Pseudosulfitobacter pseudonitzschiae: one gene and its partner. The protein of the gene in region 2 interacts with the protein of the main gene of each other region in a pairwise test. Links are inferred from orthologs where the notes say so. Each region holds a gene or a part of one and is shown on either strand. Other genes may lie near its edges.

What was found.
Region 1: the proteins of SULPSESMR1_RS10935 (region 2) and SULPSESMR1_RS08515 interact in binary tests that used the Escherichia coli proteins (3 or more experiments, as listed by UniProt). The link is inferred for Pseudosulfitobacter pseudonitzschiae from one-to-one orthologs.

What each region holds. Positions count from the first base shown.
Region 1 is NZ_CP022415.1:1,745,701-1,756,506, reverse strand. What follows is about bases 1,346-4,094. They hold SULPSESMR1_RS08515 (single-stranded DNA-binding protein), read right to left. Parts: upstream 3,099-4,094; coding sequence 2,592-3,098; downstream 1,346-2,591. Other genes in these bases: SULPSESMR1_RS08510 (lytic transglycosylase domain-containing protein), read left to right, coding at 3,299-3,883; aroB (3-dehydroquinate synthase), read left to right, coding at 1,470-2,570; SULPSESMR1_RS08525 (shikimate kinase), read left to right, coding at 1,346-1,477. Also shown: SULPSESMR1_RS08535 (hypothetical protein), read right to left, coding at 1-661; SULPSESMR1_RS25225 (hypothetical protein), read right to left, coding at 651-800; more of SULPSESMR1_RS08525, read left to right, coding at 881-1,345; SULPSESMR1_RS08505 (hypothetical protein), read left to right, coding at 4,188-4,694; SULPSESMR1_RS08500 (ABC transporter ATP-binding protein), read right to left, coding at 4,738-6,822; SULPSESMR1_RS08495 (ABC transporter permease), read right to left, coding at 6,931-8,400; SULPSESMR1_RS08490 (ABC transporter permease), read right to left, coding at 8,415-9,461; SULPSESMR1_RS08485 (helix-turn-helix domain-containing protein), read right to left, coding at 9,804-10,604; tRNA (adenosine(37)-N6)-dimethylallyltransferase MiaA, read right to left, coding at 10,698-10,806. UniProt on the Escherichia coli protein: Plays an important role in DNA replication, recombination and repair. Binds to ssDNA and to an array of partner proteins to recruit them to their sites of action during DNA metabolism. Acts as a sliding platform that migrates on DNA via reptation.
Region 2 is NZ_CP022415.1:2,246,344-2,257,314, forward strand. The notes cover bases 4,359-7,272. They hold SULPSESMR1_RS10935 (primosomal protein N'), read right to left. Parts: upstream 6,957-7,272; coding sequence 4,761-6,956; downstream 4,359-4,760. Other genes in these bases: SULPSESMR1_RS10930 (MFS transporter), read right to left, coding at 4,359-4,640; fsa (fructose-6-phosphate aldolase), read left to right, coding at 7,085-7,272. Also shown: SULPSESMR1_RS10910 (DUF1127 domain-containing protein), read left to right, coding at 305-514; SULPSESMR1_RS10915 (hypothetical protein), read right to left, coding at 699-1,043; SULPSESMR1_RS10920 (50S ribosomal protein L11 methyltransferase), read right to left, coding at 1,151-2,023; SULPSESMR1_RS10925 (MATE family efflux transporter), read right to left, coding at 2,024-3,352; more of SULPSESMR1_RS10930, read right to left, coding at 3,408-4,358; more of fsa, read left to right, coding at 7,273-7,738; SULPSESMR1_RS10945 (DUF484 family protein), read left to right, coding at 7,950-8,657; SULPSESMR1_RS10950 (tyrosine recombinase XerC), read left to right, coding at 8,654-9,574; SULPSESMR1_RS10955 (CDP-alcohol phosphatidyltransferase family protein), read left to right, coding at 9,666-10,361; SULPSESMR1_RS10960 (methylated-DNA--[protein]-cysteine S-methyltransferase), read right to left, coding at 10,367-10,822; SULPSESMR1_RS10965 (NCS1 family nucleobase:cation symporter-1), read right to left, coding at 10,910-10,971.

The DNA of each region.
Region 1 (10,806 bases), 500 kb from region 2 along the record:
GAACCGCGGTGTCCCAATCGCCCGCGCGCGCGGCACAGAACACGCGTGCGGCATAGCCGGGGGCCAGCGACGGCTTGGCCATGACCTTGGCGCATGCATCATCTTCGGTGCCCGCCAGCAGGCTGGCGTCGAAATAGCGGGCAAGGACGGCGGCCGACGATTCTGGGCCGATCTGTTCCAGCATCGCAAGCGCCGGATCAAGCGCCCCAAGACGCAACAGCGCATCGACACGGGCAAGGTTGAAATCCGCGTCATGCACCGCAGGTGGCAATGCCTCGGCCAGCAGCAAGGTATAGAACAACGCCTGCGTGGCGGGCAGGCGGACCGCCTTGATGGCGCTGATTGCTTCGGCCAGTTCGGTGCCGTCCGAACCTTGCCAAAGCGTATCGGGCAGGCCGGTGATCGACGCAGGTGCCAGCCCCACGCGCCGCGCCGCAGGCCCGTCCAGCGGTGATACGGTGACAACGGGCACATTGGCACTGGGGGCTGTGGCAGGCTCGGGTGGTTGCGGCTGCGGTTGTACTGCGGGCGTCGGTGTGTTGCGTTCCAGCCAGTCGATCACCGACAACGGGGCCTCTTGTGCTTGCACAGCTGTAATGGGCGCGAATGCGCCCGCCATCAGCCCCAGACACAGCGGAAATACGCCAACCCTAATCGGCATCGAGAGTCACAGGCACACGGACTTCGGTCTGTGGCGGGTCAAAGTCCGCGCCGAAAAACGGACCGGCATAGGCGTAGACCACCAAGCCGATCAGCCCCAGAACGATAAGGTATATCAGATACTTGATCAGTCTTCCCATACTTTTGTCTGCCTCGGGTTTTCTGGTTTTGACCAACTTATATATGGCCTTTTGTGCAATATCACGTCATTCACCGGAATATGAGCGAAATTCAGCAATCACCGTCAGATAGTCCAGCAGATGTTGCGCAGTTTGCGCTGCACAAGACTGTCGTGATGGTTGGAATGATGGGGGCTGGCAAAACAGCCGTGGGCAAAGCTCTGGCTGCGAAACTGGGCGTGCCATTTCTTGACAGCGATCACGAGATCGAGGCTGCAGCCAACATGACCGTGCCCGAAATCTTTGAACGCGACGGAGAGCCGTTTTTCCGGATCAAGGAAACGCAGGTGATCTCGCGGCTGCTGGACAGTTCTCGCGGGGTTCTTTCTACTGGCGGGGGCGCATTTCTGAGCGCGGAAAACCGTCAGAACATTTCGCAGCGCGGCGTGTCAGTCTGGCTGGACGCCGATTTGCCGCTGCTTTGGCAGCGCGTGCGTTACAAGGACACGCGGCCCTTGCTGCGTAATCCCGACCCCAAAGCCAAGCTGACCAGCCTGTACGAGACACGCGTGCCGATCTACAAACTGGCTGATCTGCATGTGGCGTCCAAGCCGTCGTATAGCATTGAAAAGATGGCTGATCGCGTGATTGCAGCGCTGCTGACGCGGCCCGATGTATTGGAGAAACTGGATGCGTGACACCGTACATGTGGGCCTGCCGGGGCGCGAATATGATGTGCTGATCGGCACCGGCCTGCTGGCCGAAGCCGCCGTCCACATCGCGCCGTTGCTCAAGCGGTCGCGGGTGGTTGTAATCTCGGATGAAAATGTGGCCGCGCTGCATCTGGCCGCCTTTCAGGACGGTTTGCGCGCGCATGGGATCGACAGTGCTGCAATGACCCTGCAAGCGGGTGAGGCGACCAAAAGCTGGCCGCATCTTATGGCCTGCGTCGACTGGCTGCTGGATCAAAAGGTCGAACGGGGCGATATTGTTGTGGCCTTGGGGGGGGGCGTGATTGGCGATCTGGTGGGTTTTGCTGCCGCGATCCTGCGCCGCGGGGTGCGCTTTGTGCAAATGCCCACGTCGCTGCTGGCGCAGGTCGACAGTTCGGTGGGTGGCAAGACCGGCATCAACGCGCGACATGGCAAGAACCTGATCGGTGCGTTTCACCAGCCCAGTCTGGTTCTGGCGGATGTCGATGTGCTGGGCACGCTGAGGCCGCGCGATTTTCTGGCAGGCTACGGCGAGGTCGTGAAATACGGCCTGCTGGGTGATGCTGCGTTTTTCGAGTGGCTCGAAGGACAGGGACCGGCCCTGGCCGCAGGCGACATGCCCGCGCGCATCGAGGCCGTGCGTCGTTCGGTACAGATGAAAGCCGACATCGTGTTGCGTGACGAGACCGAACAGGGCGATCGCGCCTTGCTAAACCTTGGCCACACCTTTGGCCATGCGCTTGAGGCGGCGACGGGCTATTCCGACCGTCTGTATCATGGCGAAGGTGTTGCCATAGGCTGTGCGATGGCATTTGCGCTGTCGGCACGGCTGGGTCTGTGCAGTCAGGAAGACCCAAGCCGTGTGCGCGCGCATCTGCGCGACATGGGCATGAAGACCGATCTGGCCGACATCGACGGCGATCTGCCCGGTCCTGAGGTACTGCTGGAGCTGATGGGGCAGGACAAGAAAGTGGTACAGGGGCAGCTGCGTTTTGTGCTGGCGCGAGGCATCGGTGATGCTTTTGTGACGGGCGATGTGCCGCCCGAAGCCGTACTGGAGGTTCTGCGCGACGGCTAGACGTCGCGCAGACCGGAAAGCTTAGAACGGAATTTCATCGTCCAGATCACGCGAAGGCGTTGGCGCATTGCCTCCGCCACCGGACGACTGGCCGCCAAAACGGTCATCGGACGGGCCGCTGTCATAGTTGGACCCGCCGCCGCCGTAGTTGCCCCCGCCCCCGCCGCCGCCGCCATCGCGGCCGTCCAGCATGGTCAGCGTGCTGTTGAATCCTTGCAATACAATTTCGGTCGAATAGCGGTCCTGACCGGACTGGTCTTGCCATTTGCGGGTCTGCAACTGACCCTCGATATACACTTTCGAGCCCTTTTTCAGGTATTGCTCGGCCACGCGCACCAGACCTTCGTTAAAGATCGCAACCGAATGCCATTCGGTCCGCTCTTTGCGTTCGCCGGTGTTGCGGTCTTTCCAGTTTTCCGAAGTGGCAATGCGCAGGTTGCACACCTTGCCGCCGTTCTGGAAACTGCGCACTTCGGGATCACGGCCCAGATTGCCGATTAGGATCACTTTGTTCACTGAGCCAGCCATGATGTCCTCTCACTCATTCGTTCCCGTTCGGGCGATTCCCGAACGGTCGTGACAACCTACAGATTGGCCCGAACATCGTAAACAGATGCCTAACGGGAATCGGATCTAAAGGGGTGGTCGCAACCATCAGATAAAGTATAGTGCCGCCACGAGTGAAACCAGAGCCGTGCGGGCTTTGTATCTTTGGGGGGCTGGGAAATATGCGCGTATGGATTTCGGCGCTGGTGATCGGTGCAACAGTGGCGGGCGCTGCACATGCGGATGTGTTTTCAACGCGCAGCCGAAGCAAGCTGTTCGGATCGCAGACAAAAGTACTCGATACACGGGCCTCGCAGCAATACACCGCTTCGGTCAGATTGCAGCCGCCAAAGGTGAACACGCCGACGAAATGGGATGTAAATCCCGCCTATAGCGGCAAGTACAAAGGTATCTACCTGGCCGCCGCCCGCGATGCCGCGCGCCGTCACGGGGTGCCAGAAGATTTGTTTTTGCGGCTGATCCAGCAGGAATCCGGCTGGAACCCCTCGGCAAAATCGCACAAGGGCGCGCTGGGTCTGGCGCAATTGATGCCCGCAACCGCGCGGCGGCTGCGTGTCGACCCAAGCGATCCGCACGAAAACCTTGACGGTGGCGCGCGCTATCTCAGCCAACAATACCGTACCTTCGGCAGTTGGAGGCTGGCGCTGGCGGCCTATAACGCAGGCCCCGGCGCGGTTAAGCGCCACAAGGGTGTGCCACCCTACAAAGAAACCCAGAACTACGTCAAAGTCATCTGGGGCAGCTAGGCGGTCTGGTGGCGCTGCGCTGATGATCTTGCTGCGCAGCACAGGTTTCGACGCGGCCCGTTCGGCGGTTTAGCGTCGATGAGGGGCCAAACCGGCAGGTTCCCGCCATCCTGATTATTCTGACAAGCGTGGATTTTCCTTATCTTTCAAGTGTAATTATGTATAAAATACAGTAGATTGAAGCTCGTTCTTCAAGTTTTCAGCTCCCAGCTTCTCCTATTGCTACGCCTTTCGGAACCATAACGCCCCCACCGCCGTTTGTCAGCACACCTCAGGCCATCACGGCCCTGAAAGGAGCAAGACAATGAAATCGACAATTGCAAAACTGACCGCAGCCACTGCCATCGCTCTGTTGCCGCTGGGCGCCTTCGCCGCGACCCCGATTTCCAAAGTGAACGTCAAAGCAGACCTGACCGAAAACGTCGGCGCAAACGCCATGCAATACTACCCCCAGATCGAAGAAGACGTGACCCGCATGATCGCCGAGCGTATTGATCTGACCGGAGACGCAGGTGATCCGCAGATCAAGGTCGAGATCAAAGGCGTGTTGCTTGATGGCGATTCCGTGCTTCCGGACAGCGCCGAGTTCAACGAGCTGGTCGCCACGATCAACTACACGGACGACAACGGCGAGATCAACGCCGAGACCTATCCGGTCTTTATCAAGGCGATGACCGCCGACACCCCCCAAGACGGCGTGATTTACGTGGCCCCGGGGCGTGACGACTTTTATCAGGCGATGATTTTGGCGCTGGTCGACAATGTTGTCGAAAACATCCCCGATATCGCGCGCATTGATAAATCCAAGTAACTGATCTGTTTTTCAGGGCCGTGGCATCCGTTGCGGCCCTGATTTATTCCGCCGCGATCTGAATCACCGGCTCCATCTGCGTAAATTTATCCTCGTCTAGGTGGCATTTCACCTGATGGCCCGCAGCCATGTCACGCAGGGGGGGCACCTCGGTCTCGCACAGATTGTCCGGCACCTGCGATTTCCACCTGCACCGTGTCTGGAACGGACAGCCCGATGGCGGGTTCATCGCCGAGGGAATTTCTCCCTCAAGCACGATGTGTTTTTTCTTCACCCGCGTGTCGGCAATGGGCACGGCAGACAGCAGCGCCTCGGTGTAGGGGTGGTAGGGGGGCGAAAACACCTGTTCGGTGGTGCCCAGTTCGACCACGTGGCCCAGATACATCACCATCACACGATCCGCGAGATAGCGCACAATGCTCAGGTCGTGGCTGATGAACAGCAGCGTGGTCTTATGCGTGCGCTGGATTTCCATCAGCAGGTCGGTCACAGCCGCCTGAACCGACACATCCAACGCCGAGACAGGCTCGTCCGCCACCACAATCCGCGCATCCCCCGCAAAGGCGCGTGCAATCCCGACACGCTGCTTTTGCCCGCCGGACAGCTGGCGTGGCATCCGGCCTGCGAATTCGCGCGGCAGCTTCACCAGATCCAGCAGTTCCAGCATTCGCGTGCGCCGCTCGCCTTCGTTCTTGCCGACCTTGAACACCTCAAGCGCGCGGATGATCTGGCGCCCCACCGTCATCGACGGGTTCAGCGTGTCAAAGGGGTTCTGGAACACCATCTGCACATCGGCAACGGTCTGCGTGTCGCGTTTTTCGATCGGTATGTCCTGAATTTCGCGATCCCCAAGGGTGATCGTCCCTTCGGTCGCTGTCTCCAGCCCCATCAGCACTTTGGCAAAGGTCGACTTGCCGCAGCCGCTTTCACCGACAATCGCCAGCGTCTCGGATTCGCGTGCCTCGAAACTCAGTGTCTCGTTGGCCTTGACCACCTTGGTCGCCACGCTGCCGAACAGGGCATTGGCCGCCACTTCGTAATATTTCTTAAGATTGTCCATCCTCAGCACCACGTCGCCAATCTCGCCCTTGGTCTTGACCTCGGCCAGCGCCAGCGGCGCCTGCCAGTCGATCTCCGCAAACCGCAGACAGCGGGTGTTGTGCACATCGTCACCGGGCACGGGAAACATCGGAATATCGCCCTGATCACAACGCCCCGCTTCGAAGTAATCGCAGCGCGGGCCAAAATTGCAGCCCTGTGGCCGCTCGTGCGGCAGGGGAAAGTTGCCCGGAATGGCGACAAGCGGCCGCGCGTTCTTGTCCGCTCCGGGCAGCGGGATCGACCTGAACAAAGCCTGCGTATAAGGGTGCTGCATCTCGTCAAAGACATCCTCGATGCTGCCACGCTCGACCGCCTCGCCCGAATACATCACGCAGATTCGGTCGCAGGTTTCCAGCACCAGCCCAAGGTTGTGGCTGATGAACAGCATCGAGGTGCCGTATTTCTTGCCCAGATCCTTGACCAGTTCGACCACTGCCGCTTCTACTGTCACGTCCAGTGCGGTGGTGGGCTCGTCCAAAATCAGCAAGGACGGCTCGGACATCAGCGCCATCGCGATCACGATCCGCTGTTGTTGCCCGCCTGATAGCTGGTGCGGATAGGCGTCCAGAATCCGTTTGGGGTCGGGCAGTTTCACATCCGTTACGACCTGCAATGCGCGTTCGCGGGCCTCTGCCTGACTCATACCAGCGTGGATCATCGGTACTTCCATCAACTGGTGTCCGATTTTCATCGCGGGATTCAGCGACGCCATCGGTTCCTGATAGATCATCGCAATTTCAGACCCGCGAATGTCGCGCAACTCGTCTTGGGTCATCGCGCCCAGATCGCGGCCCTTGAACTTGATTGACCCGCCCACGACCCGTCCGTTCACACCCAGATCCTGCATCACTCCCAAGGCTACGGTGGACTTGCCACAGCCGCTTTCACCCACAAGACCCACGGCTTCGCCCGGTTGTATGCTGACAGAAAAATCCATCACTGCAGGAATTTCTCGCAGCCGCGTGAAAAACGAAATCGACAGCTTGTCGATCTCTAGAATGGGGCCGTCATATGCGTCTTTGACCATGTGTAGTTCTCCCTTGCCACAGCGCCCTTGCGGGCTTCTTTTGGCGGTAAATTTCCCGGGGGTCCGGGGGCAGCGCCCCCGAAACGCGCCCCCCGGACGCATCTTGTGTCAATCGCGCAAGGATTCCTCGCGCAAGCCATCGGCCAACAGGTTCAGCCCCAGCACCAGTGTCATCAGCGCAAAGGCAGGCACCAGCGCCGCATGGGGGTAGAGCGACAGCAACCGCCGCCCCGAGTTGATCGTGGTCCCCCAATCGGGGCTTTCGCTCTCCAGCCCCAGACCAAAAAAGCCCAAGGTGCCCAGCAAGATAGTGGTGTATCCAATCCGCAGGCAGAAATCGACGATCAGCGGACCGCGTGCATTGGGCAGGATTTCCCACAGCATGATGTACCACGGACCTTCGCCTCGGGTTTGCGCCGCCGCCACATAGTCGCGCGTCTTGATGTCCAGCGCGAGGCCGCGCACGATCCGGAACACCGTGGGCGCGTTGACAAAGACCACGGCCACGAAAACGGTCAGCAGGCCGCCATCCATGTCAATCCAGTCTACAAACGCTGGCAGCCCCGGAATGCGGTAGCTGTCATTGGCCACGATCGACCCATTGGTCGAAATCAGCGCCAGATAGGCCCAGACCAGCCCGCCCAGCACCACGATCAGCAGCGGTGTGCGCACCGACGGCTGGGTGTAAAAGCGCGCGTTCAGCAGCACCGCGCAGAACACGATGGGAAAGGCAAACAACACCGCCGCCATGTAGTTGGGAATGCCGGTAACGACGATTTCGGGCGTGACCAGCAGGTAGAACAGCAAGATCACCGGAAAGGCGAGGATCAGGTTGGCCAGAAACGACAGGAATGTGTCCAGCCGTCCACCGTAGTATCCCGCAGGCAGACCCAGCGTGATGCCCACCATAAAGGCAAACAGCGTCGCCATCGGTGCGATCTTGACCACGATCCACGCGCCTTTGATCAGCCGCGAGAACACATCGCGCGCCAGATTGTCACCGCCCAGCAGGAACCATTGATAATCGTCCGCTTCGGCCCCGTTCAGCGCCGTGCCGGGCAGTTTGTTTTTCATGCCCGAAAACTGGCTCAGCGGGTCGTGGGTGACCAGCATGTCGAACGGCCCGCCCATGATTCCCGCGAAAACCCAGAACATCACCAGACCAAAGCCGATCATGCCGATGGTGCTGTCAAACAGCTTGCCGTACAGTCCCAGCTTGCCTTTAAATGTGATCGACACCGCAAACAGCACGATCAGCGCGACCCAGACCGGCAGCATGTTGCGTGACAGACCACCGATGATGCCTGCTTGCGGGCCCAGTATGACCCCACCAGCCACATAGACCAGCACCAGCGCGATCAGCGCCAGAAAACTGTATTTGCGGGCCTTGGCCGTCAGCCCTGTCAAACCTGTTGGGGCCATCAGCGTGCCGTCGGCGTTGATGCCCAGCGGTCCGGTGTCGCGGGCAAGCAGCGACACCGCAATGCTGGCCAGAACCGACACCGCCAGCGCCAGCGCCAAAGTAAAAAAGACCACATTCAGCCCGCTCAGGGCACCAGTCCATGTCAATTGTTCCATCTAACAGACCTGCCTTATGAAATGCGGATGCGTGGATTGAGAATGACATAGCCGATGTCCGAGATCAGCTGCGTCAGCAGCACTACGATCACCGACACGACCGACACTGCCAGCAACAGTTCGATGTCATTGTTGCCCGCCGCCTGTACCAGAACCCAGCCAAAGCCCTTGTAGTTGAATAGGGTTTCCACGATCACCACGCCGTTCAGCAGCCACGGAATTTGCAGCATGATTACCGTGAACGGGGCGATCAGCGCGTTGCGCAGGGCGTGCTTGATGACGATATTGCGGAAGCTCACACCCTTTAGGCGTGCTGTGCGGATATACTGTGCGGTCATCACCTCGGTCATCGACGCGCGGGTCATGCGGGCGATATAGCCCATGCCGTACAGGGCAATGGTCAGCACCGGCAGGGTAAAGTTTTCGAAGGTCGCGTTTTCCATCGCTGATGTGGCCGACCCTTTGAACCACTTCAGCTCAAAGGCCGAGGACGAGAAGACTGCGATAAAGATCACCCCCGATACATATTCCGGCGTGGCCGTGGTCGAGATCGAGAAGGTCGACAGCGTCCGGTCCAGCGGCGAGCCTTCGCGCATCCCCGCCAGAACCCCGATCAGCAGGGACGAGGGCACCATGACCAGCAGGACAAAGCCCATCAGTTTGCCCGTCAGACCCAGCCTTTCCATGACTATGGTGCCGACGTCATCGTTGAACACAGTGGACTTGCCCCAGTTGCCTTGCAGCACACCGCAAAAGGTGGGGCGGTCTTCGGCGAGTGTGTTTTGGGCAAAACAGCGGCCCGTCACGGTGCCGTCGGGCGCCTGGGTCACCCAACCGGGGACAACGCCCAGCCATCGACCGAATTTTAACGGCATCGGGTCCAGATATCCGCGTTTGCTCAGATAACTTTCCACGGCTTCGTCCGACATGCGAAAGTTGCCTTGGGTTTTGGCCAGCTTTTCAAGGTTCGGATAAAGATTTGTCAGGAAGAACACGACAAAGGTCAGGCACAAGGCCGTCACGATCATCACGCCCAGACGTCTGAGTATAAATAGTCCCATGTATGCCCCTGTCGGTAGGCTGAAACGGGTTGATCCCGCTTGTCGTGTTGGCTGGCCTAAAGGCTTGGCCGTTTTTATGGTGAACTGGCCGCGTGGTGTCTACGAGCGGTTGCACCGGATGGGTGGCGATTTGGCTTCCTGTTAGACTGCCCTGTTTCAAAGCCTGTGCCAGAGCGTCCATGAGAGGTGGCGCACGGCGGGCCAATTGCAAGTTTGTTGTACCATCAGGCAACAATGCAGTCCGCGCGTCAACGAAAGGATTGGGAAATTTGAGCCCAAAAGCGACATTTTTCATGTCTGAAAGCGACATTGGCGATTTGGTCCGGTCCAGTGCCAGCCGGTCTAGGTGCCGCGGGTGATGCCTGATTTGCGCAGTTGGCTGGGGGTCTTGCCGGTTTGCGTCTGGATATAGCGGGTGAAATAGGCAGCACTGCCAAAGCCCAGATGCCGAGCGATGTCTTGCATCGGCACGTCTGTGTCGGTCAGGGCTGTGCGGGCAGCGTGCAGGATGCGCTGGCTTAGAATGTCGGCAGCCGTGTGGCCGGTGGCCGCTTTGCAGGCGCGGGCCAGATGGGTGCCGGTCACGCCCAGTTCTTGGGCGTGTTCGGCCACGGACATTCCGTTGGCGTAATGCTGCGCCACACGCGCACAAAACCGCGCTGACAGCCGTGCGGCACCGTTCAGTTTCTGCGGCAGGTGGTCGTCTTCGGCCATCTGGCGGCGCAGCCAGACCGAAACCAGCGCCATATAGCCGTCCAGCGCATCCTGCGTCAGACTGCGCTGCGCTGTGGCCTCACGCTGTGCGGCGTCCAGAAATCCGGTCAATTCCGAGATCGGGCCGGTTTCGCGCAGGCGCAGTTGGCGCGGGGTTTGGGGCAGACGTACATCGGTGCCCACAGGGATGATCGCCATCAGCCCGAGACTTTGACGGCTCAACTCCAGAGCAAAAAGCTCGTCCGCAGGCACAAAGATCGCATTGTGCGCCCCCACGCCGCGCCGCGTGCCGTTCAGCAACAGCCGCCCCTGACCGCGTGTGGTCCAGATCAAAAGATGATAGGGAAGGTCATGCGCAAGCGTCCAGCGCCAGTCATGGGCGCCACCCGCAGGTGAGATAGTGCTGATACGGATGGCACCTAGGGTCATAGGGCCATCTATATGCCAATATCCTGTAATTGCAATATCGAGGGCATATATCCCCATATTGATGGCAAGAATGTGGCGATAGTGAAATCGACGTCAGCCCGTCGAAGGGTCAACCCATTGCCAGTGCGCCATTTTCGACCGCTGCCAAGTACGTTGGCGCTTGGCATATTGGCGCGTGGCAATCACCGCCGCATCGCGTGCC
Region 2 (10,971 bases):
AGCGTTTTTGCCACTTTGGACATCAAGTAGCACGAAACGCGAACATCCGCCAAGTGCTAACGCACAAGAAGGTTTTGGCTCGACTGGACCCAAAACTGCCAGAAACCGCCCCTTCCAAGCAGGAAAGCGACGCTTCCTGCAGGGTCCGGTCGCGCCATGTCAAGAAAAATCCGCATAATTTTTCGACCCATGTAAATTTCGCATATCACACATGCAAACTTGGCGACTTGTGGCGTTAAATTGGGCAGACTATGTGCGCTTCACAACGACGATACAACGCAAATCAAACCAGAGGACTGCACCAATGTCTGCTTTCGACACAACCCGCACCACTTACGGCTCTGCTATTGTTGCAGGCCGCATCACACGCACTATTTTCAACGTCATCGCATCGGTCATGGCATGGAATGACGCACGCGTCACCCGCAAAGCCCTGTCCGCTCTCAGCGACCGTGAACTGCAAGACATCGGCCTGAGCCGTGGCGACATCGACGCGGCATCCTTCCGCCGCTAATCCGGCCTTCGGGCGCCTCTGACCCTCCCTCATCAGGCGCTCTTGTCCGGATACTAAAAACCGCCTTCCCGTCACGGGTGGGCGGTTTTTTTGCGCCTTGCAACCCGGCCCACAGCCCAATGTAAAATGCCGCTCCGACATATGTCGAAGCGGCTGGTACTTCTAAAAACAATCAAATTTCAGGTCAGAGCAGATTGGTTCTGGCAAAATCCACCATCACCTGCGTGACCGGATCGGCCTGCATCACCCATGCGCCGCCCTGCTCAAGGATTGTGCCCTCCTGCAACTCGGTCAGACGGTCGGCATAGGTGCGTTCGCCCAGCGAGACCAGCATAAATGCCTTGAAGGCGAAAAAGCCCAGCGCAACCAGCATGGCCCCCCTCAGCGGAAACTGCATCCTGCGACGTCTGGGCTTGACCACAATCAGACCATCACCGCGCAGACGGGTGGTGTATCCGTTGGACATACGACGGTGCTTGCGTGTCACCTGACGCAGGCGGGATTCAAAGTGTTGCTTGGTCTCAACCATGGCAGCCTCTAGCGGTTCGGCCCCCACCGAAATGCCCGCTTAATATGCCGCTCAAATGTGGCGGAATCTGGGCAAATCGCCCAAATGCGGTTAAAAGACGGCACAACTCACGGCTTTTTACGGACAGTAAGTGTCGTCCAGTCACCAATCATCTCGCGGTGATCAAGACTGTGTCCAGATTCGAGATAGTGGGCCAGAACGTCGTCGGCCTGCTCGTTGAGAATACCCGACAGAATCGCCACCCCTTCGGGGCGCAGATTGGCCGCAATATCGGGGGCAAGGGCCACAAGCGGCCCCTTGAGGATATTCGCAAAGATCAGATCATAGGGTGCCAGCGCCCGAAGATCGGGGTGGTCGAACCCTGCGGCCTCGACGCATTTGACCGCGCCCGCCATGTCATTGGCCGCCAGATTGGCCTCGGCCACGTCCACTGCCACCTCGTCGATGTCGCTGGCAATCACCTCGCCCTGCCAGATCCGCGCCGCAGCCATCGCCAGAACGGCAGTGCCACAGCCGATGTCGGCCACGCGGGCAGCGCTCCAGCCCGCAGCGGCCAGACGGTCCAGCGCGCGCAAACAGCCCAGCGTGGTGCCGTGATGTCCGGTCCCGAACGCCATCGCCGCCTCGATCAGCAGCGGCACGCTGCCTTCGGGCACCTTGTCGGCATCATGACTGCCAAAGACAAAGAACCGCCCCGCCTCGACCGGTGCCAGTTCGCGGCGCACATGGGCCACCCAATCGGTTTCGGGCAGTTCCGAGATCACAAAGGGTTTCGCGTCCATCGCCGTGGCCAGCAGGGCCAGTGCAGTGTCATCGGGACGGTCCGAGAAATAGCCGCCCACTTCCCACAAGCCCGAGCCGTCTTCGACTTCGAACACGCCAATGCCCGTGGGTTCTGGCTCCAGCCGCTCCATCGCGGCGCCCAGCGCCTCGGCTGCGGTTTTTCCGGTCAATGTGGTCAGGGCTGTAAATGTGGGCATTCAACGTCTCCGAAAGCGGTCCAGATTCGGATAGGGGCGCGGCGGCGCGGGGTCAATGTCCGATTGCGGCCCCAGACGCGCAACATAGTGCCAGCCCCAACTTGCCGCCAGCACCCCCATAACGGCCCCCGCCAGCGCCTGACCGTAAATCACACCCGCCGCGCCAAAGCTGCCCGCAAGCAGGATCGCCGCAGGCCAGCTTAGCACGCCGTCCTTCATCCAGTTCACCAGAGTCGAGCGTCCCGGCTTGCCCAGATTGTTAAAGGCCGCGTTCGACACGAACAGCGCCCCCACAAACATAAAGGCCCCCACGCCCACACCGGCAAAGGCATGCAGCACTTCGGCCCCCTGTCCGGTCAGACCGAACATCAGACTGACATAAGGGATCGCCGTCCACAGCAGCGCCCACGCCACCAGCGTATAGATCGCGCAAAACACCAGCGCGTCGCGATAGGTGCTGCGCAGCCGGTCATAATACCCTGCACCAAAATTCTGGCCAAAGATGCCGCCGATGGCCCCCGACAGCGCAAAAATACCGCCAAAGACCAGCACGGTCAGCCGCCCGACCACGGCCCATGCGGCAACCGCATCGTCGCCAAAGCGGGCCATGATCATGGTCAGGAAATAGTTGCCCGCAGGGGTGCTCATCTGGGTGGCAATGGCAGGCAGCGCCACCAGCATAAAGGGTTTGAAGATGCGCAGAACCATCGCACGGTCGGGCCGCTCTACCAGCTTCATCCGGATGATGGCGTAGTAAATCGCCAGCAGCAGCAGGCTGATCCGGAACACCACCAGCCCGATCGCCGCCCCGTCAATACCATAGTAGAATATCAAAAGCGGATCGATGAACATCGCCAGAACGCCCGAGAACAGCGTAACATACATGGCTTTGGCACCATATCCTTCGGCGCGCAGCACACCCGACCCCACCAGCGAAACCGCCATCGGCACCAGCGACGGAACCGTAATCGCCAGATACCGCGCCGCAAGGTCGGCGGTTTCCCCCGTGGCCCCCGCCATATCGACAAGCGGATGACGGAACACAACCAGCAACGTGGCCACAATGGTCTGAATGCTGGCGGCAATCACCATCGCCGCCCCCGCCTGCTGACGGGCCAGCACACGTTCACCGCGCCCGATGCTGCGCGACACCAGCGCGGTTGCGGCAATCATCAACCCCACCCCGATCGACACCGAAAAGAACTGGATCGCAAAGGCAAAACCGATGGCCGCAACCTGCTGCGGCGCGCCCCACTGGCTGAGCCATAGCAGATTGGCCGCATCGACCAGAAACACGAATGTGATGCCAAAAGCGCCCGTCGCCGTCATCCGCACCACGTGGCCCATAGTGGAGCCGGTCAGAAATCGGCCTTGCCCCGACACTTTACTCGGCCACTGCGGGCATGGTCCGCGTCAGCACTGTCTCGTGTCCGGGCACCGGATGCCGCGGGATCAGCAGTGCCAGCATCAGCGACGTGGCCGCCATCCCCGCAGCCAGAAAGAACACCACCGCAGGCGAGACCAGCCACAACAACCCCAGCGGCGCAGGCAGGCCCACGGCGGCGATGTGGTTGATGGTAAATGCAACGGCGGCAGTGGGCGCGATGTCTTGCGGATCGGCGATCTTCTGGAAATAGGTCTTGAGCGCCAGCGCCAGACCAAAGAACACATGATCGACCACATAAAGAAACGCAGCCACTGCGATGCCCCAACCCATATAATAAACGCCACCATAGCTGAGGAACACGGCCACCAGACCGATGTATTCAAACCCCAGCGTCTTGCGTTCGCCATAGCGTTGCACGACGCGCCCCAGCAACGGCGCCACCAGCATGTTGATCAGCAGATTGACCAGATAAAGCGTGGTCAGTTCGTCGACTTTAAAGCCGAACTTTTCGACCATCATGAAGCCCGCGAAAACAACAAATATCTGCCGCCGCGCGCCCGCCATGAATTGCAGCGCATAGTACAGCCAATAGCGTTTGCGCAGAATGAACTGTTTGCGCTGCGGATTGGGCGCTTCGAATTGCGGATAGGCGAGCATCGCAAAGATGGCGATGGCCGCCGTCACGCCGCCACCAGCCATATAGACCATATTATAGGTCAGGTTCAGCGGCTCCCACAGCAACAGGATCACCAGATAAACCACAAATGTAGCCGCCGATCCGATCGCCAGCAGCCAGCCCAGAACGCGCGGCGCGTGTTCTTTGTCGATCCATTGCAGTTGCAGCGACTGGTTCACCGTTTCGTAATAGTGAAACCCGATCGAACTGAGCATGGTCAGCGTCAGGATACCGCCCAGCGACGGAAATTGCGCGGTGATCGCAGTGGCAACACCCAGCAGCACCAGCGACACCAGCCCCAGCACCTGTTCGCGCACAAAGATGATGATGGCGATGACACCGATGGCCAGAAAGCCCGGAATTTCGCGCACCGTATGCAGCAGGCCAATGGCGGCTCCGTCGAAATTCGCAGCTTCGATGACAAAGTTGTTCAACAGCGCCGACCACGTGTTGAACGCAATCGGCATGGCCATTGCCATCAGGAACAGCAAAGCAATGGGGCGGCGCCAATACGGCAGGGCGGCAGCATCGCCGGTTTTTACGAAACGTGTCATGGGCTCTGCATTACGCCTTTTGTGAAATCGAGGCGAGACGAGAATTGTACCAAAAACCCGGAATTTCGTACATATTTGCGGCGATTTCAGTCACTTGACAGAACAACCAAATCGCGGCCGTCAGTAAAAGCTTTGCGGGTCGATATCTATGGCCAGCCGGATGTCACCTTTGATCTGCACCTGCTTGACCCATTTTCGCAGCGCGCCTTGCAGGGCCACGCCTTTGTCCGCCTTGATCAGCATCCGCACTCGATGCCGTCCGCGCACGCGGGCGATGGGAGCAGGCGCTGGTCCGTAAACCTGCGCGCCCACCTGCCGCAACGGCCCGTCCGCCCGCGCCAGCTTGTTTGCGATGTCAAACACCGCCGCTACATCCGGCCCGCTCAGGATAATGCCCGCCATGCGCCCATAGGGTGGCACCCCCGCCGCCTCGCGCTGCGCGGCTTCGGCCCGCCAGAAACCTTCCTCGTCGCCCGCCAGAATCGCGCGGATCACCGGATGTTCCGGCTGATAGGTCTGCAACAGCGCCGTGCCGGGTTTGTCGGCGCGCCCTGCCCGCCCCGCCACCTGCCGCATCAACTGAAACGTCCGCTCGGCAGCGCGCAGGTCTGACCCTTGCAGCCCCAAATCGGCGTCGATCACACCGACCAGCGTGAGGTTGGGAAAGTTGTGCCCCTTCGCCACCAGCTGCGTGCCGATCACGATGTCGGTCCCGCCTTGCGCGATGTTCTCGATCTCGGCCTTCAGTGCGCGGGCGCTGCCGTACATATCCGAGCTGAGCGTGGCAATGCGCGCATCGGGCCACAACAACGCGGCCTCTTCGCCCAACCGCTCGACCCCCGGACCGACGGGGGCCAGCCGGTCCTCGGCCTCGCAGGACGGGCAGGTGGTGGGCATCGGTTTGGTCTCGCCGCACTGGTGGCACATCAGACGTTTCAGAAACCGGTGCTCGACCATACGCGCATCGCATTGATCGCACGCGATCTGGTGCCCGCAGGCACGGCACAGCGTGATCGGAGCATAGCCGCGCCGGTTAATGAACAGCATCGCCTGTTCGCCCGCATCAATTCGCGCCTGCACCGCCTTTTGCAAATCGGGCGACACCCAGCGATCTGCGGGCAGCGCGGCGGCGCGCATGTCGATCGTGCCCATCACCGGCATCACCGCAGGGCCAAAGCGCGAAGTCAGTTCCAACCGCTTGTATTTGCCCGCCTCGGCGTTGGCCCAGCTTTCCAGACTGGGCGTGGCCGAGGCCAGAACCACATGCGCCCCGCAGATCGACGCGCGCAGCACGGCCATGTCGCGGGCATTATACAGCACCCCGTCTTCTTGCTTGTACGAGGTGTCGTGTTCCTCATCCACGACGATCAAGCCAAGGTTCTGATAGGGCAGGAACAGTGCCGACCGTGCCCCGATCACCAATTGCGCACCACCCTGCCCGACCATGCGCCAGATGCGGCGGCGTTCGGTCATCGTGGCACCCGAATGCCATTCGGCGGGCCGCGCGCCAAACCGTGCCTCGACCCGTTTGAGAAATTCGGCAGTCAGCGCGATCTCGGGCAGCAGCACCAGCGCTTGACGACCCTGGGCCAGACAGGCGGCAACGGCTTCCAGATAGACTTCGGTCTTGCCCGATCCGGTGACACCGCGCAGCAAGGTCGTACCGTAGGTTTCCGAACGGACAGCTTCGGCCAGCATCGCAGCGCCTGCGGCCTGATCGTCGGTCAGTTCCTTGCCGGGCAGTGACGGGTCCAGCCGCCGGAACGGCACATCGCGCGGGGCGTCCTCTTCTGACACGACACCCTGCTTGACCAACCCTTTGACAACCGAGGATGTGACACCCGCCATCTCGGACAGCTCTTTGAGCGTGAACGACAGATCACCGTATTCGGCCAAGGTCTCCATCACACGACGGCGGGCATCGGTGGCGCGGTCCGGCTCCCCTTCGCCCCGACGGTAGATTTTGCGCATCGACGGCGGATCACCCAAGCCCGGCGCGCGGGTGGCAAGCCGCAGCATCGCAGGCATTGGCGTCAGCGTGTATTCGGCGGCGCGCAGCAGAAATGTGCGCATCTCCTCGCGCATCGGGGCCGCGTCCAGCACGCGAATAACCGAGCGGACTTTGGCAATGTCCCAATCGCCGCGCCCCGGCCCCCAGACAATGCCCAGAACCTTGCGCGGGCCCAATGGCACCTCGACAAAGGCACCCAGCATGCAACCGCCCTCTGGCGCCTTATAGTCCAGCAGACGGTCCAACGGCTGCGTGGTCAGCACGCCGACAAGGGCACCTTCATCGTAGAATTCGGGGCGCGTCACTTCTGGCCTCGGCAATTGTGGGTTTCAGTGAGTGTCCAGTTGGGGTACATGCAAACACAAAGCAAGACCATCGCGAACTGATCGTGTGCGGCCTTGTGATTGCGCTAACAGCCACTGGAGCCTTCAACATGAAATTCTTTGTAGACACCGCCGATATCGACGCCATTGCCGAACTGAACGATCTGGGCATGGTCGACGGGGTAACAACCAACCCTTCGTTGATCCTGAAATCGGGGCGTAATATCCTCGAAGTGACCAAGGAAATCTGCGATATGGTCGCAGGCCCGGTCAGCGCCGAAGTCGTCGCACTGGACGCCGACGCGATGATCGCCGAGGGCCGCAAACTGGCCGAAATCGCTGAAAACATCACCGTCAAACTGCCCCTGACATGGGACGGCCTGAAAGCGTGCAAAGTGCTGTCGGGCGAAGGCAAGATGGTCAACGTCACCCTGTGCTTTTCGGCCAATCAGGCGTTGCTGGCAGCCAAGGCAGGTGCCACGTTCATCAGCCCCTTTATCGGGCGTCTGGACGACATCAGCGTCGACGGTATGGACCTGATCGAAGACATCCGTACCATTTATGACAACTACGGGTTTGAAACCAACATTCTGGCCGCCTCGATCCGGTCTGTCGCCCATGTACAGGATTGCGCACGCATCGGCGCCGACGTGATGACCGCACCGCCCGAAGTGATCAAGAAGCTGGCAACGCACCCGCTGACCGATGCCGGTCTGGACCAATTCATGAAAGACTGGGCGAAAACCGGTCAGAAAATTCTGTAAACTTGCGGGTTTAACCATTGCACCGTCCGGCCCTGAGCCGGACGGCACTGCGTTTCCGCCTAGGTTAGGGAATATGCACCACAATTCCCCCTGGGCGGGAATTCTGGCAACACATCAAAGACCCGTTTTCAAAACCTGCAATTTTCACCAAAAAAGGGCAGATTTTGAAGCGGCCGCGTGTTACGGTCCCACAAAATAAAATGAGCAGTCCATGACCAGCAGCCCGAAAATCGACGACGCCCTGCGCGAGGCGATTATTTCGCGTCCCGATGTGATCCTTGATGACAAGGACATGATGCACGCCCTGATCGCCGCAAATGAACGCAGCATGGGTGGCAATATCGTCGATCTGCGCGGCATCGCAATGGAACGGCTGGAATCGCGGCTGGACCGGCTGGAAGACACCCACCGCAGCGTGATCGCCGCCGCTTATGAAAATCTGGCGGGCACCAATCAGGTTCACCGCGCGATTCTGCGGATGCTGGACCCTGTGGAATTTGAAACCTTTCTGCGCGATCTGGGCGGCGAAGTGGCCGAAATTTTGCGTGTGGACGCGGTGAAACTGGTGCTGGAAAGCGTGCAGAACGACAATGACCCTGCGGTGCAGCGTCTGGGTGATGTGCTTAGCGTGGCCGAGCCGGGCTTTATCGACAGCTACCTGACCCAAGGCCGTGGCGGCCCCGTCCGTCAGATCACCCTGCGTCAGATACAGAACGGCAACGCCGAGATTTACGGCAGCAACTGCGACTGGATCCGCTCAGAGGCGTGTTTAAAGCTGAACTTTGGCGCGGGCCGTCTGCCCGGTCTGCTGGTGATGGGCGCCGAAGACCCGCATATGTTCGGCCCGCAACAGGGCACCGATCTGCTAACCTTTTTTACCGGCGTGTTTGAACGCACCATGCGCCGCTGGCTGTCATGAGCCTGATCTCTCCGGCGGCGCGCGACGCGCTGGAGACGTGGCTGGACCACCAGCGGGCGCTTAAGGGTGCGGCTGCCAACACGATCATCGCCTATGCGGGCGATCTGGGCGAATTTCTGGCCTTTATCACCACCCACAAGGGATCGCCCCAAGGGCTGGGCGCGCTGTCGCATATCACTGTCAGCGACATGCGTGCATGGATGGCATACACCCGTTCGTCTGATGTGGGGCCACGGTCGCTTGCGCGTAAGCTGAGCGCGGTAAAATCGTTCTATCGCTGGCTGGCGTCCCGCGAGGGATTCGAGCCAACTGCCGTATTGTCCACCCGCGCCCCCAAATACACCCGCAAGCTGCCGCGCCCGCTGGCGGTGGATGCGGCGCATGATCTGGTCGAGACAATCGGGATGCAGTCCGCAACCACTTGGGTCGGGCTGCGCGACATTGCCGTGCTGACGCTGCTGTGGGGCTGCGGGCTGCGGATATCCGAAGCGCTGGGGCTGCGTGGCGGCGACGCGCCGCTGCCGCAGGTCATGCGGATCACCGGCAAGGGCAACAAGGAACGGATCGTGCCCGTGGTGGGTGCGGCACAGCAGGCTGTCGAGGCCTATATCGCCGCCTGTCCGCACATCCTGCAAGATGACCAACCGCTGTTTCGTGCCGTGCGCGGTGGCGCGCTGGCACCGCGTGCGATCCAAAAGGCGATGGAAACGGCGCGGATGCAGCTGGGCCTGCCCGCCACTGCCACGCCCCACGCAATGCGCCACAGCTTTGCGACACATCTGCTGAACGCGGGCGGTGATCTGCGCAGCATTCAGGAATTGCTGGGCCATGCGTCGCTGTCGACCACGCAAGCTTATACAGCGGTTGATACTGCGCGGTTGATGGATGTTTACAACAGTGCCCACCCCAAAGCCTGATCGTGCGGATTGCGAACCCGAACAGGCCAATCCGGCCAAAAGCCCGCATTTCCTTTTGCATCCACCCGCCCAATAAGCCATCAACGGGTACATGACTCGCCAGATGAAAGCCCTCTCCGTCCATTTGTTGACCGCTACGGGCGCGGTCTTTGCCATGCTGGCCATGCTGGCTGCGGTCGACGCCAAATGGGATCTGATGTTTTTGTGGCTGGTGGTGGCCTTTGCCGTGGACGGCATCGACGGCCCGCTGGCGCGCAAGTATGATGTGAAATCCAACGCCCCCGAATTTGACGGCGTGCTGCTGGATCTGATCATCGACTATCTGACCTATGTGTTCATTCCCGCCTTTGCCCTGTTCAAATCGGGGCTGATGGACGGCTGGACCGGCTGGGTGGCGATCATCCTGATCACTTTTGCCTCGGCGCTGTATTTTGCGGACACGCGGATGAAGACCAAAGACAACTCTTTCGCGGGGTTTCCGGGGTGCTGGAACATGCTGGTTCTAGTGATTTTTGCGATCGAGCCGAACTTTTGGGTATCGCTGGCGCTGGTCACCATTCTGGCGGTGGCGATGTTCCTGCCGCTGAAATTCATCCACCCCGTGCGCACCGTACGCTGGCGCAAGCTTAGCCTGCCGGTGGCGCTGGCGTGGACGGTGTTTGCGGGCTGGGCCGCTTGGGTGAACTTTCATCCCGACACCTGGGCTGTATACGGGCTGGCGCTCACATCCGTCTACCTGACGTTTGCAGGCATCGCACAACAAGCGTTGTACGGCCCTGACGGCTGACCCCGTCAGATCAAAAAACCGCCCGCGCCTTCATGGCGCAACAGGGCCACCTTGGTTTCGACTCCGCCTGCCCCCGAAAATCCAGTCAGCCCCTTTGCCCCCATCACGCGGTGGCACGGAATAATCACCGGCACCGGATTGCCACCGCACGCCTGCCCCACCGCCTGCGCCGATGCGCCGACGTCTTTGGCAATCTCGCCATAGGTGCGGGTAAAGCCGTAGGGAATCGCAGACATCGCCGCACAAACCGCGCGTTGCAGATCAGACCCCGCCACGCGCAGCGGCAGGTCGAACCGCTCCAACGCGCCGGCATCATAGGCGCGCAGTTGCGCCACAGCCTCGCGCAGCACAGCCGTGTCGTCCGTGCGCCCCGACGCCTGCCAAGACAGCGCCGTAATGGCCCCGTCGTTTTCGGTCAGGCACAGGGTGCCGAATTGTGTAGGTACATCATACAGGTTCATCACGGCAGGATGCGACCAAATCAGCGATCTCTCAACCCGTAACCTGCGCAATGCGCACCGCCAGCTTTCTGACGGTGCGCAAAAGCCTTAGCGTTTGGCCAGCATGTAATACAGCGCGCCACCGATCAGCGCCCCGATCACCCAAGCAT